DNA from 3 places in the Klebsiella africana genome. Region 2 is predicted to be linked to each of the others. Evidence: predicted binding sites of a transcription regulator. Region 2 holds the regulator's gene; each other region holds the start of a gene.
The links. Region 2 encodes PurR, which represses purine synthesis genes. Its sites were predicted from a motif close to CANGCAAACGTTTGCNTG; they were not measured.
Positions count from the first base shown of each region.

Region 1 (4,388 bases), 1.9 Mb from region 2:
TATAAAGGACTGACGCTGCTGCTGATCGGCTGTCCATGCGCGCTGGTCATCTCCACGCCGGCGGCCATCACCTCCGGCCTGGCAGTCGCCGCCCGCCGCGGAGCGCTAATCAAAGGCGGCGCGGCGCTGGAACAGCTGGGCCAGGTGCGCCAGGTGGCGTTCGATAAAACCGGCACCCTGACCGTCGGCCAGCCGCAGGTGACTTCGGTTATTGCCACGGCCGAAGTTGACGACAATGCGCTGCTGGCGCTGGCGGCGGCGGTGGAGCAAGGCTCCAGCCACCCGCTGGCGCAGGCCATCGTCCGTGAAGCGCAGCGGCGTCAGCTGAGCATTCCGCAGGCCAGCGGCCAGCGGGCGCTGGCGGGCTCTGGTATCGAAGCCGAAGTCAACGGCAGCCGCATCCTGATCTGCGCCGCCAGCAAAGCCGCTCCGGCAGAGCATGAGGCACAGATCCAGCAACTGGAGAGCGCCGGGCAAACGGTAGTGCTGGTGAGGCGCGGCGAGACGCTGTTCGGCATTCTGGCGCTGCGCGACACCCTGCGCGACGACGCGCGTCAGGCAGTGGATGCCTTGCATCAGCTGGGCGTTCAGGGGGTGATCCTTACCGGGGATAACCCGCGCGCTGCGGCGGCCATCGCCAGCGAACTGGGGCTGGAATTCCGCGCTGGTCTGCTGCCGGCAGACAAAGTGAAAGCCGTCATGGCGCTGAATGCCGATGCGCCGCTGGCGATGGTCGGCGACGGCATCAACGACGCCCCGGCGATGAAAGCGGCCACCATCGGCATCGCCATGGGCAGCGGCACCGACGTGGCGCTGGAGACGGCGGACGCCGCGCTGACCCATAACCGTCTGACTGGCCTGGCGCAGATGATTTCCCTGGCGCGCGCCACCCACGCCAATATCCGCCAGAACATCGCGATTGCCTTAGGGCTGAAGGGGATTTTCCTCGTCACCACCCTGCTTGGCCTGACCGGGTTATGGCTGGCGGTGCTGGCGGATACCGGCGCCACGGTGCTGGTAACGGCTAACGCGCTGCGGTTATTGCGTAAGAAGTTGTAGCATAGACTCCGTCTTCCCTGCTCGCGCTGCGCTTAGCAGGGCTACGGTTTCGTAACATTCGGTAGCCCGGATAAGGCGCAACGCGCCGCCATCCGGGGCATTCCCTGCTCGCGCTGCGCTTAGCAGGGCTACGATTTCGTAACATTCGGTAGCCCGGATAAGGCGCTACGCGCCGCTATCCGGGAAAGGTTCAGTGGCTTTTGCGGATCAGATAGCGGTACGGCAAGGCTTCAGTTTCCTGGGCCACCAGCTCATGCTCCATAAAGCGACAGAATCCCGGGATATCGCGGGTGGTGGCCGGATCGTCAGCAATAATCAGCAGCGTCTCGCCGACCGGCATCGTCCGCACGGTTTTACGCACCATCATGACCGGCTCTGGGCAACGGAGCCCCAGGGCATCCAGGGTGTGGTCAGGAGTGGAGAAAAGTTCGCTCATTTTAGTCTCACATCAACAAAACGGCCCTAGTTTACCCCCACTTTGCCAGCACGCAAGCCAGGTTAACGTTTGCGCGAAAAACAACCATTGCATTACGCCGGTAACGCAGTATTATGCAGCCGTTTTTTATTGGGTTCCCTCACCCCAACGTTCCGCTGCCGATTGCTCATTCATCTGAAGCATGACGGGCATAAAAAGGTCACAATATGAATCCGTTTTCTACCGTACAGCGCAAAAAAGCGCTCGTCTGGCTTTCGCTATTTCATCTGCTGGTGATCACCTCCAGCAACTATCTGGTTCAACTGCCGATCTCCATTTTTGGTTTCCATACCACCTGGGGCGCGTTTAGTTTTCCGTTTATCTTTCTCGCCACCGACCTGACGGTGCGCATTTTTGGCGCCCCGCTGGCGCGACGCATCATTTTCGCGGTGATGGTCCCGGCGCTGGCCATCTCTTATGGCATCTCCGCGCTGTTCTACATGGGCGAATGGCAGGGCTTTGCCGCGCTGGGCACCTTTAATCTCTTCGTCGCGCGCATCGCCGTCGCCAGCTTTATGGCCTATGCGCTGGGGCAGATCCTTGACGTTCATGTCTTCAACCGTCTGCGGCAGAGCCGCCGCTGGTGGCTGGCCCCCACCGCCTCGACGCTGTTCGGCAACATCAGCGATACCGTAGCGTTCTTCTTTATCGCTTTCTGGCGCAGCCCGGACCCGTTTATGGCCGCCCACTGGGGGGAAATCGCCCTCGTCGACTACAGCTTTAAAGTGCTTATCAGCATTATTTTCTTCCTGCCGATGTATGGCGTGCTGTTAAATATGCTGTTGAAAAGACTGGCGGATAAATCTGATTTGTCGGCATTACAGCCGAGTTAAAGGTACTCGCGGGCTGATGTGTTAAGATAGCCGGATGAGCCATTAGTGGCCGTTTATCGAAAGGAAGATGTCAATGCGCAATTTGGTTAAATATGTCGGTATTGGCCTGCTGGTGATGGGGCTTGCCGCCTGCGATAACAGCGATTCAAAAGCGCCAACCGTTGGCGCAGCAGCGGAGAGCAATGCCAGCGGCCAGGCAATCAGCCTGCTGGATGGCAAGCTGAGCTTCACCCTGCCTGCGGGCATGGCCGACCAGAGCGGCAAACTGGGTACCCAGGCGAACAATATGCACGTCTACTCTGACGCTACCGGCCAGAAAGCGGTCATCGTCATCGTCGGTGACAGCACCAATGAAGATCTGGCAGTGCTGGCGAAACGCCTGGAAGATCAGCAGCGCAGCCGCGACCCGCAGCTGCAGGTGGTGAGCAATAAACCACTGGAGATTAAAGGCCATACCCTGCAGCAGCTGGACAGCATCATCTCTGCCAAGGGGCAGACCGCCTGGTCTTCCGTACTGCTTGGCAAAGTGGATGACAAACTGCTGACCCTGCAGGTTACCCTGCCGGCGGACAACCAGCAGCAGGCGCAGACCGAAGCGGAAAGCATCATCAACACCCTCACCATCCAGTAATTACTGGCCTGGTGCGATGGCCTCCGGTTCGCTAACCGGGGGCCGTTTTTTTAGCCGCCAGCCCAACAGCAGCGCCGCCATCACCAGCCCCGCCGCGGCGAGATAAATCATCGAGATCCCGATCCACGCCATCAGCAATCCGGCCAGCGGTCCGGTGACGCCCAACGACAGGTCCATAAACACGGTATAGGTCGCCAGCGCCGCCCCCTGATTGTGCTGCGGCACCGCTTTGACCGCCACCACGCCCAGCGCCGGGAAGACCAGCGAAAACCCAGCTCCGGTAAGGAAGGTACCGATTTTCGCCAGCAGCGGCGTATCGGCAATGCCAACCAGCAGCAGACCGATAATCTCCACGCTAAAGCAGAGCATCGCCACGTTCAGCCCGCCGAGGCGGTTAATGCCGTTGGGAAACACCAGCCGCGTGCCAACGAACGCGCAGCTGAATAACGTCAGCGCGAAAGCCGCGCCGTCCCAGCCTTTGGCATCATAAAACAGCGTGATAAAGGTGGCGATCACCCCGAAGCCGGCGGAGGCCAACGCCAGCGCCATGCCGTAGGGCCAGACGCGGCCGAGCACCGCGCGAAACGACATCGCTTTCCCTTTGGCGGCCTTCACTGCCGCGCGCGGCAGCGCACAGAGGATAGCCACCAGGGCCACCGCCATAATGACCACCGCCAGGCCGCTGAGGCCAATCCGTGAGTAACAGAGCACGCCGAGCGGCGCCCCCATCGCCATCGCCCCATAGGTCACAATCCCGTTCCACGAGATCACCCGCCCGATATGCAGTGAACCGACCACACCAACGCCCCACAGCGTCGACCCGGTGCCGGCAAAGCTCTGGCCGATACCGAGGATCACCCGTCCGAGGCATAACAGCAGCAGGCTAATCAGTGGCCAGCCGCTGCCCCAGGCGGCCAGCAGATAGCTCAGGCCGCTCAAAAGGCAGCCACAGAGGCCGAAGACGACAATCTTTTTCGGTCCCAACAGGTCGGCATAGCGCCCGGCATGCGGGCGGCTGAGCAGCGTGGCGAAATATTGCAGGCTAATCACCAGCCCGGCCCAGAAAGCGCTAAAGCCCATGACATCATGAACATAGCCGGGCAGCACCGCCAGCGGCAGGCCGATGGTGAGGTAGCTGGCAAAGTTAAAGATAACGACAGAGACAATCCGCAGATTGAGGCGCAGTCCATTGAGCGCCGGTTCGGCGACGGGTTCGGGCATCAGGTTCCACCAGATTTCAACAACCAGCTTTCACTATTACCACGCTGTCGGCGTAAAAGCAGCCCTCCTTTCGGAATATTGGCAGTCGGCGAACCGCTACACTTATCTGGCACGACTCATAAAAGGAATACCTATGTCCCCTCCGCAGGCTGATAAAGCCGGGCTTCAT
Region 1 covers NZ_CP084874.1:307,728-312,115, reverse strand. Annotated here, with positions in the region: gene zntA (Zn(II)/Cd(II)/Pb(II) translocating P-type ATPase ZntA) at 1-1,059, shown strand, start outside; gene tusA (sulfurtransferase TusA) at 1,250-1,495, opposite strand; gene LGL98_RS01415 (7-cyano-7-deazaguanine/7-aminomethyl-7-deazaguanine transporter) at 1,702-2,367, shown strand; gene LGL98_RS01410 (DcrB family lipoprotein) at 2,441-2,998, shown strand; gene LGL98_RS01405 (MFS transporter) at 2,999-4,219, opposite strand; gene LGL98_RS01400 (AI-2E family transporter) at 4,353-4,388, shown strand, end outside.
Region 1: tusA (sulfurtransferase TusA) is a predicted target of PurR. The motif match lies at 1,554-1,571, and genes of this name have one in related genera.

Region 2 (4,388 bases):
CCGTTAATCTGTAACTATTTTCTATTTATGTGAACCCGGATCCAGTATAGGACGCTAAGTACTGGCTTTCAATAAAAATTTCTTAGCATGCTAACGACTGGCCCGGGCCCTGATGATGAAAATTATGCGTGGGAAGAGTGGGGTGTCAGCGCTGGTGTCTGCTGCAGACGAAAGCCTATCCCGGCTAAGCCAATCGAGACCAGCATTACGCTGGTAGTGGTCAGCAGCGGCGTGGCGATCAGCGCGGACACCAGCAAGCTGGTCAGGAAGCACAGGCCAAGCTGCAGGGTATTCTGCAGCGCCGCTGCCCGGCCGGTCGCCTGCGGGAAAGGCTTCAGCGCCTGGGCAACCACAATAGGGTAGATCCCGCCGTTGACCACTGCCATCAGGCAGAAGGGGATCATTAACGCCACCAGCGAGGCATGCGTCTGCAGACCGACCAGCCAGGTGGCGGCTACGCTGACGGCGAAGACCACCAGCAGCCACGGCAGCATCTGTTGACCGGACCACTTTTGCAGCAGCGCGCGGCAGCCATAGCCTCCCACCAGAAAGGCGATGGTCTGTGGGATGTAGCTCAGGCCGATAGCGGTTGGGCCGTAGCCCATTTCATGAAGGATAAAAGGCGAACCGGTAAGCCAGGCGAAGAAGCTGGCGGAACAGGCGGCGTAGATCAGGACGTTGCCGCTGTATTCCCGTGAACGGAGCAGCGCGAGGAAGGTGATCTTCTGCTGCGTCACTGCGGCTGGCCTTGCCGCTGCCTTCAGGCGCAATGCCGGCAGCATCAGCAGCAGGGTAATTGCAAACAAGGTGGCGAAGATGGCCTGCCATTCAAAGTGAACCAGCAGCCAGCTGCCCAGCAGCGGGGCCAGGGCTGGCGATAATCCCACCAGCGGCATAATAGTGGCGAAGATGCGGTTAGTGCGCTGTGCGGGATAGTAATCGGTAACCATTGCCTGCCAGGTAACGGCCGCGGCACAGACGCCGATCGCCTGCAGAAAGCGCAGCGCCAGCATCAGAGTGGCATTGTGCACCCACAGCATTCCCAGACAGCCGAGAGCGAAAATCGCCAGGCCGCTCAGCAGCACGGGTTTACGCCCATAGCGGTCTGACAGCGGCCCCCAGAACAGCTGACCCAGCGCGAAGCCAGCGAGGAACAGGCTCAGACTGGCGCTGATCGAGGCGGCGGAGGTATTGAGATCCTGCTGCATGGCGGCAAACGCCGGCAGGTACATATCAGTGGCCAGAAAGCCCAGCACGCTCAGGCCGGCCAGCCAGACTAAAAATCCTTTCCCAGGTCGTGACATAACGTTCTCATTTTTGGAGTACAGGTACGATGCCGCAGAGTGTAGGGAGTGCATTGAGGCTTGTGAAACGCTAATATTTGTCACATGCATTCAAAAATTTTGCAGGCAGAAAATGTGGTCTGAATACTCTCTGGAAGTGGTTGATGCCGTTGCACGCAACGGCAGCTTCAGCGCCGCCGCGCAGGAGCTGCACCGGGTCCCTTCCGCGGTTAGCTATACCGTACGTCAGCTTGAAGAATGGCTGGCGGTTCCCTTGTTCGAGCGTCGTCATCGTGATGTGGAGCTGACCCCCGCCGGGGTCTGGTTTTTGCAGGAAGGGCGCTCTGTTATCAAAAAAATGCAGATCACCCGCCAGCAGTGCCAGCAAATCGCCAACGGCTGGCGCGGGCAGTTATCGATCGCGGTGGACGACATTGTGAAACCGGCGCGGATGCGCCAGATGATCGTCGATTTCTATCGCCATTTTCCCGATGTCGAGCTGATCGTCTTTCAGGAAGTGTTCAACGGCGTGTGGGATGCGCTGGCCGACGGCCGCGTAGAACTGGCGATTGGCGCAACGCGCTCTATTCCGGTCGGCGGTCGCTATGCGTTTCGCGATATGGGGATGCTGAGCTGGGACTGCGTGGTGGCGAGCGATCATCCGCTGGCGAAGATGGATGGTCCGCTGAGCGACGATATCCTGCGTAACTGGCCGTCGCTGGTGCGGGAGGATACCTCGCGCTCGTTGCCTAAACGAACAACCTGGCTGCTGGATAATCAGAAGCGGGTGGTCGTGCCCGACTGGGAATCGTCGGCGACCTGTCTGTCGGCGGGCCTCTGCGTTGGCATGGTGCCGAGCCATTTCGCCCGTCCGTGGATAGATCGCGGCGAATGGACTGCGCTGATGCTGGAAAATCCGTTCCCGGATGCGGCCTGCTGCCTGACGTGGCAGCAGAATGACGCTTCACCGGCGCTAAACTGGATGCTGGACTATTTGGGAGACAGCGATACGCTGAATCGGGAGTGGCTGCGGGCGCCGGAGTGATCCGCGCCCGCCAGTGGCCTTAACGACGATAATCGACAAACGGGCCATCCGCTACCGAACGGCGTTCAACCAGACGAGGGTGCACTTCGATAGACTGCGACTCTTCGCGCTTGTTGACGATACGATCCAACAGCATGTTAAATGCGGCTTCGCCCAGAGAATCTTTCGGCTGATGAATGGTGGTTAACGCCGGGCTGAAATAGCGGGCGTTACGCACATTATCATAACCGATCAGCGAAATGTCCTGCGGCACCCGCAGTCCCATTTCGTCTGCGGCGCAGATGGCCCCCATCGCCATGATATCCCCGCCGCAGAACACCGCCGTCGGACGGTGCTGCTGGTTTAAGATCTGCTGCATAGCGCGGTAGCCGGATTCAGGCTCGAAGTCGCCCTGCACAATCCAGTTTTCCGGCACGCTGATATGCGCCTCTTTCATCGCCTGCATAAAGCCGGCCAGGCGTCCTGCGCCGGTGTTGCGCTCCAGCGGTCCGGGGATCACGCCGATTTCGCGGTGGCCGCGTTCAATCAGGTAACGGCCGGCGATATACCCGCCCTGGAAGGCGTTATCGATGACCGCATCGGTGAAGTCGGCTTTCGCCTCGCCCCAGTCCATCACCACCATCGGAATATGGCGGTACTCTTCCAGCATGCTCAGAACCGAATCCGGATACTCGGAACACATCACCAGCAAGCCGTCGACGCGCTTTTGCGCCATCATCGACAGATAGGCACGTTGTTTTTCCGGATCGTTCCATGCATTACCGAGGATCAGGGTATAGCCCTTCTGGAAGCAGCTCTTTTCAACGGACTCAATAATTTCAGCGAAATAGGCGGCTTCGCTACTGGTCGCCAGCAGGCCAATCGATTTTGTATGATTGACTTTCAGGCTGCGCGCTACGGCGCTCGGCGAGTAGTGCAGCTCTTTGATCGCCGCCCATACCGCGTTACGCGTCTCTTCGGCAACGAAACGGGTTTTGTTAATTACATGTGACACGGTTGTAGTGGAAACGTTTGCGCGCTTCGCTACATCTTTAATAGTTGCCATTACATCTCACTCCATGCCTTGACCTGATCGCCTGAACATCGATACGTAAACGTTTGCCTACACACACCCTGAATACAATTTTCAACATTGCATCACGTCGGGAAAACGACACAGAACGACAGGAAGGGGTCAATGGCCGATACGCTTTTAAATTAGCGTGGGATTTTGTCCGATCTTGGGGCAAAGTGGAAGAGCAAAAATGTGCATCGCCCTAAATCCCGGAAGATTTTTGCGATTTTTTGTGCAAAAATGAGCAAGCTCACTTTTGTTGTGGGGATAACCAGAGGGAAAAATGATGGATACCAATTTAAAGTTTTCGCTGATCACCACGATTATTGCTCTCGGCGTGATTGTCGCTTTCAGCCTGACCGCCATTCTGCACTAATGTTTCGCTGAGGGAGGAGCGCAGCTTCCTCCCCATATCCTGTCATTATTATCAATTCTGCAAAAATCTTTTGTCATTTCGTTCACTTTTGTTTTTTTGTGATTGATGTCATGCTTTTGACTTCTGATGTTACGCCGTCCTCTCTGACGGTCTGATGGAGTCATTGAATGAAAATCAACTTTCCTTTACTCGCGCTGGCGATCGGCGCCTTTGGCATCGGTACCACCGAGTTCTCCCCTATGGGATTGCTGCCGGTGATTGCGAAAGGTGTGGACGTCTCAATACCGGTAGCGGGAATGCTGATCAGTGCGTATGCCATCGGCGTCATGGTCGGCGCACCGCTGATGACGCTGCTGTTGTCGCATCGCGCGCGGCGCAATGCGCTGATTTTTCTGATGGGGATCTTCACCGTCGGCAACCTGTTGTCATCCATCGCGCCGGATTACACCACGCTGCTGCTGTCGCGCATTATTACCAGCCTCAACCACGGCGCTTTTTTCGGCCTGGGATCGGTGGTGGCGGCCAGCGTCGTGCCGAAACACAAGCAGGCTAGCGCAGTAGCCACCATGTTTATGGGACTCACCATCGCCAACATTGGCGGCGTGCCGGCGGCCACCTGGCTTGGCGAAA
Region 2 covers NZ_CP084874.1:2,256,628-2,261,015, forward strand. Annotated here, with positions in the region: gene punC (purine nucleoside transporter PunC) at 123-1,304, opposite strand; partial or broken gene punR (DNA-binding transcriptional activator PunR) at 1,417-2,325, shown strand; gene purR (HTH-type transcriptional repressor PurR) at 2,348-3,373, opposite strand; gene cydH (cytochrome bd-I oxidase subunit CydH) at 3,666-3,758, shown strand; gene LGL98_RS11000 (MFS transporter) at 3,926-4,388, shown strand, end outside.

Region 3 (4,388 bases), 1.1 Mb from region 2:
GGAAAAAGTATATAACGATTCATTGACTGTAGACCTGATTATCATGGACAAATTTGACGCTAATCGCCGCAGATTGCTGGCGTTGGGTGGCGCTGCGCTGGGTGCTGCCGCCATTCTCCCTGCGCCGGCATTTGCCACCCTCTCGACCCCCCGTCCGCGTATTTTGACGCTGAATAACCTGCATACCGGTGAATCGCTCAAGGCGGAGTTTTTCGATGGCAGAGGCTATATTCAGGATGAATTAGCAAGACTTAACCATTTTTTCCGCGATTATCGTGCGAATAAAATTAAGTCCATCGATCCAAATCTGTTCGATCATCTTTATCGGTTGCAGGGCCTACTTGGCACCAACAAACCTGTCCAACTTATCTCTGGCTATCGTTCCCTCGATACCAATGATGAGCTCCGCGCACGAAGCCGTGGTGTAGCGAAACACAGCTATCACACCAAGGGGCAGGCGATGGATTTCCATATTGAAGGTATTTCGTTAAGCAATATTCGCAAAGCGGCGTTATCTATGCGCGCAGGTGGTGTAGGATATTACCCACGTAGTAACTTTGTGCATATTGATACCGGTCCCGTAAGGCACTGGTAACGAAAGGAGCGTCATGAACTATCGTATTATTCCGGTTACCGCGTTCGCGCAGAACTGTTCTCTTATCTGGTGCGAACAAACCCGGCTGGCGGCGCTGGTCGATCCTGGCGGCGATGCTGAACGTATCAAAGCGGTGGTCGCCGAAGCTGGCGTCACGCTAATGCAGATCCTGCTGACGCATGGCCACCTCGATCACGTTGGCGCTGCGGCGGAACTGGCGCAGCATTATGGCGTACCGGTTATTGGCCCGGAAAAAGAAGATGAGTTCTGGCTGGAAGGATTACCGGCGCAAAGCCGGATGTTCGGCCTGGAGGATTGCCAGCCGCTGCGTCCGGATCGCTGGCTCAATGAAGGCGATGTGGTCAATGTGGGGAATGTGGCGCTGCAGGTCCTGCATTGCCCGGGCCATACGCCGGGTCACGTGGTCTTTTTTGATAACGCCTCCCGGCTGCTGATCTCCGGAGATGTGATTTTTAAAGGCGGAGTAGGGCGCAGCGATTTTCCGCGCGGCGACCATGGGCAGCTGATTGCGGCTATTAAGGATAAGCTATTGCCGCTGGGCGATGATGTGACCTTTATTCCCGGCCATGGTCCGCTGTCGACGCTGGGTGAGGAACGTCGTAACAACCCATTCCTGCAGGACGAGATGCCGGTCTGGTAACAGACATGACGTGAACATATAAAAAAGGCCGCATTCGCGGCCTTTTTCTTTATACAGCGCTTACAGCACGGCGACGATGGCTTCGCACAGCGGCGCCATGTTGTCAGGCGTCATCCCGGCTACGTTGATACGCCCGGAAGCAACGGCATAGATAGCGAATTCTTCGCGCAGACGCAGGACCTGCTCTTTACTCAGCCCGCTGAACGAGAACATGCCATTCTGTTTGCTGATAAAGCTAAAGTCGCGGCTCGCGCCTTTCTCCTGCAGGGTATTGACGAACAGCAGGCGCATACGCTGGATGCGCTGGCGCATATCGGTCAGCTCCTGCTCCCAGATAGCTCGCAGCGCATCGTTGCTCAGAATGGTGGCGACCACGGATGCGCCATGCGCAGGCGGGTTGGAGTAGTTGGCGCGGATCACCGATTTCATCTGACTGAATGCGCGGTCCACGGTCTCCTGATCGGCGGCGACCAGGGTGCAGGCGCCGACGCGCTCGTTGTACAGGCCAAAGTTTTTCGAGTAAGAGCTGGCGACCAGCAGCTCTTTGTGCAGCGCAGCAAAGGCGCGCAGCCCTTCAGCATCTTCTTCCAGACCACGGGCGAAGCCCTGGTAAGCGAAATCAAACAGCGGCAGCCAGCCTTTTTCGACCGACAGTTGCGCCAGCTGTTGCCACTGGTCGAGCGTCGGATCGATACCGGTTGGGTTGTGGCAGCAGCCGTGGAATAGCACCACGTCGCCAGCCTGGGCTTCGTTCAGGCTGGCCAGCAGACCATCAAAGTCCAGCGCGTGGTTAGCCGCGTCGTAGTAAGCGTACTCACGCACTTCCAGCCCGGCAGAGGTAAACACGCTTTTATGGTTCGGCCAGCTTGGGTTGCTCACCCACACACGTTTTACGTCAGTGTTTTTCGCGAGGAAGTCTGCGGCGACGCGCAGCGCACCGGTACCGCCCGGGGTCTGCGCGGTGCGGGCGCGTTTATCGGCGATAATCGCATTGCCTTTACCGAACAGCAGTTCCTGGGTGCAGCGACCAAATTCAGGAATACCATCGATGCCCAGATAGTTTTTAGTCGTTTCATTTTCCAGCAGGTACTGTTCTGCTTTTTTGACGCTGGTCAGAACGGGTGTTTTACCGGTTTCATCCTTGTAAACACCAATTCCGAGGTTAATTTTTTCAGGGCGGTCATCAGCACGAAACAGATCGGCCAGACCTAAAATCGGGTCGGCTGGGGCGGCGGTAATGTTCTCAAACATGACGAGGTTCCATTGTGATTACTGAAGGGAAATCCGCTATCAGGTTAACGGGAGAATAACGAATTGCCAACCGTTTGCGACAAAAAGCGCGAAGGTTTTCAAAAGAGACGATCTTTACCTCACGAATACAGAAAAGCAGGACCGAAGTCCTGCTCTGAAGGCATATCACGAAGGGGTGTACTGCAAATTAGAACTGGTAAACGATACCCACGGCCGCCTGGTCGTCGGTCGCTACGCCAGCTTCACGCGTATAGGCGTTGTCGTCCAGTTGGTTGAACTTGTACGCCGCATAGACGTTCATGTTCTTGTTGAAGTAGTACCAGGTACCCACTTCGACGTATTTAACCAGATCTGCATCGCCGCCGGAGAAGCCGCCGCGCGCCTGCAGGTCTTTACCTTTGGTCTGTACGTAGCCGATGGACGGACGCAGGCCGAAGTCGAACTGATACTGTACAACGGCTTCGAAGTTCTGGGTTTTACCAGCGAAGTAGTTACCCTGGTTTTCCGGAGTCATGTTGTAAGTCTGGGAGTACATGACGGCCGCATAGACGTTGTTGGCGTCATATTTTGCAGAGGTTGCCCAAGCTTCAGCTTTGTCGCCATTGCCGTCAGCTTTCTGATCGACGCTACGGTTAGAGTTAGCATAGCCTGCAGACAGCGCGATACCGTTGTCGAACGCGTAAGTAGCCGCGGTGCTGAAGCCGTCGCCATTCTGTTTGTGGATCGAGCGGTCGTGGTCATTTTTACCCTGGTACTGCAGCGCGAAACTCAGGCCGTCAACCAGACCGAAGAAGTCAGAGTTACGGTAGGTTGCCACGCCGTTGGTACGACCGGTCATGTAGTTGTCGGTGTAGTTCCAGCCGTCGCCGCCCCATTCAACCAGCATATCGGTTGCCGCTTCGACGTCGTAGATTGCACCGTAGTTACGGCCGTAGTCGAATGAGCCGTATTCGCCTGCTTTCAGGCCCGCGAACGCCAGACGGGTTTTCGTTGGCTGGGAACCTTCAACGTTGGACGCATCCATGTTGTATTCCCACTGGCCATAACCGGTCAACTGATCGTTGATCTGGGTTTCGCCTTTCAGGCCGATACGGGCATAGGTGGTATCGTCGCTGCTGGTGTCGCCATTGGTGGTCCAGACGTGCTCGCCGACCATTTTTCCGTAGAAGTCCAGTTTGTTGCCGTTTTTGTTATAGATTTCTGCAGCGTTGGCTGCACCGGCTACCAGCAGGGCAGGGATCACCACTGCCAGAATATTGCGCTTCATCATTATTTATTACCCTCATTAATATTTTTTATATGAACACGTGCCACTGCCGTCAATAAGTTCTGTCAATAAAAACTTACAGAACCATTGATGAGAGTTTGGTGTCTGAAGGCATCTTTCCATCCGCGACAACGTTTCGCTAGCCGGAAAATGCTACTAATATCTCATATGAGTAACAAAAAGAAAAAACATGTAACTAAGTATGTATTTTTGGGAACTTTGTGAACTTAATCAAAATTCCGTTCCACGTGGTGAGGTAATTCGCCTATCCATATCTATCTATATGAAATATTTATGATTAATTTGGATAAGCGTAAATTTGCTCATTTTATGTATTAAATTCGCCCTCTTTTTATTCAGACCTTGTCTTTGCAAGATGTGCGGTGGAAGGTTAAAAAATGAGCAAATTTATCAGAGGTTTTGCTCTGTTATGAACATAAAGTGCGATCTGCATCACCGGTATGCACCGAAATAGTGCGTAACATAAATGTGATTTCCAGGCCTTGATGTTTAAGTTTGTTGAATTTTGCTAACAGTAATTGACATAAAAAAAGGCCAGCTTGCGCTGGCCTTTCAGGTTTATGGCAGAAAAATTTAGAATGTCGCGTTGCGCG
Region 3 covers NZ_CP084874.1:3,389,795-3,394,182, reverse strand. Annotated here, with positions in the region: gene mepK (peptidoglycan L,D-endopeptidase MepK) at 44-595, shown strand; gene LGL98_RS16505 (MBL fold metallo-hydrolase) at 609-1,256, shown strand; gene LGL98_RS16500 (amino acid aminotransferase) at 1,317-2,507, opposite strand; gene ompK35 (porin OmpK35) at 2,695-3,777, opposite strand; gene asnS (asparagine--tRNA ligase) at 4,369-4,388, opposite strand, start outside.
Region 3: LGL98_RS16500 (amino acid aminotransferase) is a predicted target of PurR. The motif match lies at 2,571-2,588, and genes of this name have one in related genera.